Regions from separate parts of the Alteromonas sp. CyTr2 genome, predicted to be linked through region 1. Evidence: predicted binding sites of a transcription regulator. Region 1 holds the regulator's gene; the other holds the start of a gene.
What was found. Region 1 encodes FliA, which starts transcription of late flagellar genes. Its sites were predicted from a motif close to CTAAAGNTNNNNNNNNNNNNGCCGATA; they were not measured.

Region 1 (3,419 bases):
AAGTCCTGTAATATATCCTCGTCAACATCAAACGACATGCGCCCGCTCCCCTAAAAACCTAAGCTAGACAGAAGATCATCTACATCATCTTGGCCTGACACGACGTCGTCGCGCTTATCGGCATCAATGATAGGGCCTTCTGCCTCTACACCATCAACCTTATCGGCCTTAACGCTAGATGGTTTAGTTTGTTCTGCACCGTCGCGTTCACCAAACATGGTAAGCATGTTAACTAAGCTGTCTTCCACTTCTTTAACCAAGTCGATAACGCGGCGAATAACCTGACCAGTTAAGTCTTGATAACCTTGAGCCATCAATACTTCTGTAAGTAACTGTGTAAGTTTAGCTGACTGTGCCGAACCTTCTTCCAACAATTCGTCTAAGTCTGCGCATAAAGCCTTGAATTCACCCAACTCTATTTGGCGATTCATCAGCTTCTTCCACTCAGGCATAACCTTTTCGATGCGCGCCGACAGCATTTCAGCTATAGGCATGCTCGCTTCAACGGCATCCATAGTAGTATTAGCAGCTTTTTCAGTTTCTTCAATTACGTAGGTTAGGCGGGATTGTGCATCGGGAATATCATCGGTCGCGAGATTTTTAATGCGGTCGTCTATTTGGAAATTATTCAGCGCGTCATGGAGCTGACGCGTCAGTTTCCCTACTTCGGCAAATAACTCAACGTTTTCTTTCATTGAGGCCGCTTCTAATAGGGCATTGGCTGAAGCGTTGTCACCCTCTTCAAGGTAGGTGACAAGCTGTTTTGCTTCTTCCAACGAAATTGGAACGTTTACATTCGTTGACATCCAGTAAACCTCATTTCTCTGGTGAGCGTCTGGATCAACCTAAACGTTCGAATATTTTATCTAATTTTTCTTTAAGTGTTGCTGCAGTGAACGGCTTAACAACGTAGCCATTAACACCTGCTTGCGCGGCGGCAACAATTTGCTCTTTCTTCGCTTCAGCAGTAACCATAAGCACTGGTAGGTGCTTGAGCTTGTCATCGGCTCTAATCGCGCGAAGCAAGTCAATACCCTGCATACCAGGCATGTTCCAATCGGTAACTACGAAATCGAAATCACCTTGCTGCAACATAGGCAATGCAGTACTTCCGTCATCCGCTTCCTGGATGTTGGAAAAACCCAAATCTTTAAGTAGGTTTTTGATGATACGTCTCATGGTAGAAAAATCATCGACCACGAGAATTTTCATGCTTTTGTCCAAAATAGCCTCCAGTGAGGGGTTAATTGTTATTAATTTCTATTCTTCGTCAGCTTGCCACGACTTCATTCGTGATTTGAGTTTTAACATGGCCTGACTGTGAATTTGACTGACTCTCGATTCACTTACATCAAGAACCTCACCAATTTCTCTTAGGTTCAGCTCTTCATCATAATACAGCGAAAGAACAATCGCTTCTCTTTCAGGTAATGTCGTAATTGCATGGGCAAGCGCTTTTTGGAAAGCGCCTTGCATTAAATCTTCCAGTGGTGCGTCGCTACCTCGATTTTGCTCTGTCGAAATAACATCTTCTGACACACCTAAATCTTCAATACCTACCAGCTTTCCGGCATTTACTTCATTAAGCATTTGGTGATAGTCCTGCAAGCTTACATTAAGCTTATCAGCAATATCAGAATCTCTAGCATCGCGGCCTGTTTCGCTTTCTACTTGCGAAATTGCTTCAGTGATCGCTCGGCCATTTCGATGAACTGAACGCGGTGTCCAATCCCCTTTGCGAATTTCGTCTAGCATAGCACCGCGAATGCGAATGCCGGCAAACGTTTCAAAGCTGGCTCCTTTTGAACCATCAAAGTTTCGCGCGGCTTCTAATAATCCAATCATGCCTGATTGAATTAAATCGTCTACAAGAACACTAGCCGGCAATCGCGCTATCAAGTGATGCGCTATACGCTTAACCAATGGCGCATGTCTTTCGACTAACTGCGCTTTATCGGTTTGTTGTTGATAAGCGGCTGCCTTGCTGTTCAACGCTGACTTCCTACGGCTTTTTCTGCAACTAATTGTTCAATGAAAAACTCTAAATGGCCACCTGGCTGCGCTGGAATAGGCCATGTTAAGGCTTTACTCGCCAACTGTGTTATTGCAACGGCTGCCGGTGAACCTGGGTAAGCATCGACAATGGCTGTTTGTTTACGCACTGCTTTACGAATGTTCTCGTCAAACGGTACTGTCGCCACTAATTCTAGTGCAACATCTAAAAAACGCCCTGTCACTTTGCTTAATTTACTAAATAGCTCTTGGCCTTCTCGCACGTCGCGCACCATATTAGCCACAACTTTGAAGCGGAAAACACCGTGCTCTCTATTCAGAATTTTTATCAATGCATACGCATCTGTCAATGAAGTAGGCTCGTCACACACAACGACCATGATGTCTTGTGAGGCTTTTGAAAAGCTCAACACCATGTCTGAAATACCTGCCGCTGTATCAACGATTAGCACGTCAATTTGCGAGCGCAGCTCACTAAAGGCACGAATTAGGCCAGCGTGTTGCGTTGGCGACAATTCTGCCATCGACTGCGTGCCTGATGTGGCAGGGGCGATCTTTATTCCGTGCGGACCGGTCACTAATACTTCATCAAGTGTACATTCGCCGGAAAGCACGTGGGATAAGTTTTTCTCAACACGCAAACCTAACATAACGTCTACGTTAGCAAGACCGAGGTCCGCATCGAGAACCATTACACGTTTACCTTGCTTCGCCATGGCGATAGCGGTGTTCAATGTAATGTTTGTTTTACCTACGCCACCTTTGCCACCGGTGACGGCGATTACTTTGATTAACCGTGATTGCTTCATTTTTCTTAAGCTACTCGCTTGGTCGTCAATCATACTGCTTATGCTGTTTTAATTGCGTTGTTACCACTAGTATGATTCAAACCGTACTTTTTATAAAGCTTTGCAGCAGCGGAAACCAAAGATTTCGCTTCTGCAATCTTAATGTCTTCAGGTACTTTTTGACCATCGGTGACATAACTAACCGGTAATTGGTATTCAACCGCTGCACTAAGCACCTCTCCTAAAGAGTAGCACTCATCTAACTTTGTGAAAATACAGCCACTTAGTTCAATATCATCATACGCTTGAATGATTCTCTGCAAAGCAGGATATTGCGTATTTGCTTGCGCTACCAAATATTTTTTAACATTTGGCATTTGTCCGTTATCAAACTGCTTAATTTGTTTAATTAATCGACTGTCTCTTTGACTAAATCCAGCCGTATCAATCAATACTAGTCGCTTATGACGAAGTTGGAATAATAAATCCGCAAGTTCTTCACTAGTCTGCGCTTTTCTCACCGTGCAGCCAATAATCTTTCCGTATGTCGCTAGCTGCTCATAGGCGGCAATTCTATACGTATCGATGGTAATCATCGCAACCGACTCTGCACCGTAT
Region 2 (3,419 bases), on a different contig from region 1:
GATATCACCAGCGTGATTAAGGGCTTCAAACGCCATACCAGCGGTCATAGCACCGTCGCCAATTACCGCTACAACCTTTCTGTTTTTGCCTTCTTTTTCGGCAGCCACAGCCATGCCCAGCCCTGCACTAATCGATGTAGACGAATGACCAACTGCAAAGGTGTCGTAGTCGCTCTCAGGCGGCCATGGGAAAGGGTGCAGACCATTCTTTTGGCGAATGGTGCTCATGCGCTCTGCACGACCTGTAAGGATTTTGTGCGGATAAGCTTGGTGACCTACATCCCACAGCAGTCGATCGAAGGGGGTGTCGTACACATAGTGCAAAGCGACGGTCAGTTCCACTGTGCCTAAACCAGATGCAAAGTGCCCACTAGTTTGGCTTACGCTGTTAAGTAAGTACTCACGCAACTCATCGGCGAGCTCGCGTAATTTGTCTTGGGGCAACTGCCTCAATTTATCGGGTGTTTGCGCAAGCGCAAGCGTTGGGTAATGTTGGAGATCTAAACTCATGTACTTATTATCTTTTTCAACATGGCGCGTGGCTAATGGTCGCGTTTTACCAAAAGCTCGCTAAACGCAATTAAACTGTCAGTATTGTAGGGTAAACGCGCCAATGCTTGAAGTGCATTATCGTGAAGCATTTCTAATTCTTGTTTAGCGCCTGTAATACCAAGTTTGGCTGGAAAGGTATTTTTCCCTAACGCTTCGTCTGACCCCGCGGGCTTACCTAATTTTTCGCTACTGCCTTCCACATCTAAAATATCGTCTTGAACTTGGAAAGCTAGCCCAATATCCGCGGCATAAGCCATTAAGTCAATTTTAGTTTGAGGCAGTAAGCCTTCACTAACAATGGCGACCATTTCAACGCAGGCTTTTAACAATGCACCGGTTTTCAATCTATGCAGCTGTTTTAGTTCTTCTAGCGAGATGGTTTTGCCGGTGCTGGCTAAATCGATAGCTTGCCCACCGCACATACCTATGTAACCCGCACTTTTCGCAAGTACAGACAGTAACTGGCTACGCTTTGTTTCAGCATACGTGCTTAATGGCGCATCAGCTAACACTGTAAATGCAAGTGCCTGCAGCGCATCGCCAGCTAAAATAGCGGTAGCCTCATCAAAGGCAATATGGCAGGTTGGCATACCGCGGCGCAAGTCGTCGTCGTCCATGGCTGGTAAATCGTCGTGGACTAACGAGTAGGCGTGCACACATTCAATGGCCATACTAATAGCCATTTGGTCTTTTTTGGGCACGTCTAGGGTGTTACCTACTACTTGAACAAGTAGTGGCCGCATCCGTTTACCGCCAGCAAGTAAGGCGTGACGCATTGCGTCTTTCAAGCGCGGCGCGTAATCGGGTAATTCGTCAATTAATGTAAGAAGAGATGCATCAGTTTGCTGTTTAACTTGCTGATGCAAAGCAGAAAAATTCATAGATTGCCTGTTAGTTAAAAATGAACGATTTATGGCTGTTCACTTTCAGGAAGAGGATGGAGCGTTTCTTCGCCTTGTTCACTGAGCAGTATCTTTACTTTTTGCTCGGCGTTTTCAAGAGATTGTTGGCCTTGGCGGGAAAGTGCTATACCGCGCTCAAATTTTTCTAGTGCTTTATTAAGAGGCAGATCACCGCTTTCCATTTCGTTAACGATAGCTTCTAGTTCTGATAAAGTTTCTTCAAAAGACGCTGATGCTTTTTCTGTCGTCATAAAAACACTCAATATAGTGGCCAAAATACGTATACCGCGCACATTAACCGAGGGTTGCACAAGGGTCAAATGGTTTGTCCGTATATCGCCTATATCACAGTAACATAGCTTTTTTTTCATCCAGTTCAAAAGGCAACATACAAGCAAATTGTGCTATATTCGATGCAGGGTTCACTAACCTTTCAGAAGTAACCGTGTTATTTACTGTGAAGGAAAAAGTAAGGAGCTGAAAAAGCGCTAGGTATTTTAGTTTAGAAAAAAGACAAAGCTGCGCTTTTGCATAGAACCTACTTCATAATAAACAAATAAATGTGATATTTTTCAATAATGTCGTTTTAGTATTTCTATCTTTTGCCGATAGGGTATTTGTACACTAACAGCACTGACTGCGCATAAATGGGGAAGAGTGAGTGGATTTAGCAACCGTCATAGGTATGTTGGGCGCCATTGGTTTCATAGTGATGGCTATGATTCTGGGCGGCAGCTTGGGCATGTTCATCGACGTGCAATCAATACTTATTGTATTCGGGGGAACACTATTTGTTGTCCTATCTCAGTTTACGTTGGGCCAATTCTTCAGTGCGGGTAAAGTTGCTGGCAAAGCATTCATGTTCAAAATCGAAACGCCTGAAGAGCTTATCGAAAAGATTGTTGAAATGGCAGACGCTGCACGAAAAGGCGGATTTCTGGCATTAGAAGAAGCGGAAATTTCAAATGAGTTCATGCAGAAGGGTGTGGACATGCTGGTGGACGGTCACGACATTGAAGTGGTGAGAGAAACGTTAGCTAAAGATATTTCTATGACAACGGAAAGGCATGAGTTCGGCGCTTCTATATTTAAAGGAATGGGTGACGTAGCACCAGCGATGGGTATGATTGGTACTTTGATCGGTCTGGTTGCCATGCTTTCAAACATGGATGACCCTAAAGCCATCGGCCCTGCCATGGCGGTAGCGCTATTAACCACGCTTTATGGTGCCTTTTTTGCCAACGTCGTGTGTTTGCCAATTGCCTTTAAACTGGCGGTAAGAGCCGGTGAAGAGAAGTTAAACCAGAGTCTTGTTCTTGACGGTATTGTGGGTATTGCCGACGGCCAGAACCCACGTGTTATCGAAGGGGTATTAAAGAACTACCTTGCGGCGAGTAAACGCGGAAGCGCAGAGGAAGAGTAATGGCCGAAGAAGAATGCCCAAAATGTCCCCCCGAGGGGCTTCCAGCCTGGATGGGAACCTTCGCAGACCTGATGTCGTTGCTTATGTGCTTCTTTGTACTGCTACTTTCGTTTTCGGAAATGGACGTACTGAAGTTTAAACAAATTGCGGGCTCTATGAAGTTTGCTTTTGGTGTGCAAAATAAAATTGAAGTAAAAGATATTCCAAAGGGTACCAGTGTTATTGCAATGGAGTTTCGACCTGGCAAGCCTGACCCTACGCCTATTGAGTCCATTCAGCAGCAAACCAACGAAATGACCCAACAAATGCTGGAATTTCAGGCTGGTAACGAAGACTCTGCCGGCGGAAGGCAGAAGCAGCGCGGCGAGCAGCGTGGCGGACAATCTCAACAAACGGCTACTGAGTCGTCTTCATCGGCTGAGCAAAGCACCGATCAGTCGCAAATGGCTGAACTGATGAAAAAAGTAGCGCAGCAATTAGAAAAACAAATTCTAGATGGTTCGGTGGAAATGGAATCGTTGGGTCAGCAGTTAACCATTCGA

Region 2: the regulator FliA is predicted to act here: its motif matches at 2,039-2,065, upstream of pomA (flagellar motor protein PomA).

Annotation. Positions count from the first base shown of each region.
Region 1 covers NZ_CAMZMZ010000005.1:106,982-110,400, reverse strand. The annotation lists gene QME20_RS05030 (chemotaxis protein CheA) at 1-38, opposite strand, end outside; gene QME20_RS05025 (protein phosphatase CheZ) at 51-806, opposite strand; gene cheY (chemotaxis response regulator CheY) at 841-1,224, opposite strand; gene QME20_RS05015 (RNA polymerase sigma factor FliA) at 1,261-1,992, opposite strand; gene QME20_RS05010 (MinD/ParA family protein) at 1,989-2,855, opposite strand; gene flhF (flagellar biosynthesis protein FlhF) at 2,861-3,419, opposite strand, start outside.
Region 2 covers NZ_CAMZMZ010000013.1:15,501-18,919, reverse strand. The annotation lists gene dxs (1-deoxy-D-xylulose-5-phosphate synthase) at 1-510, opposite strand, end outside; gene QME20_RS09115 (farnesyl diphosphate synthase) at 543-1,433, opposite strand; gene xseB (exodeoxyribonuclease VII small subunit) at 1,463-1,705, opposite strand; gene pomA (flagellar motor protein PomA) at 2,116-2,877, shown strand; gene QME20_RS09100 (flagellar motor protein MotB) at 2,877-3,419, shown strand, end outside.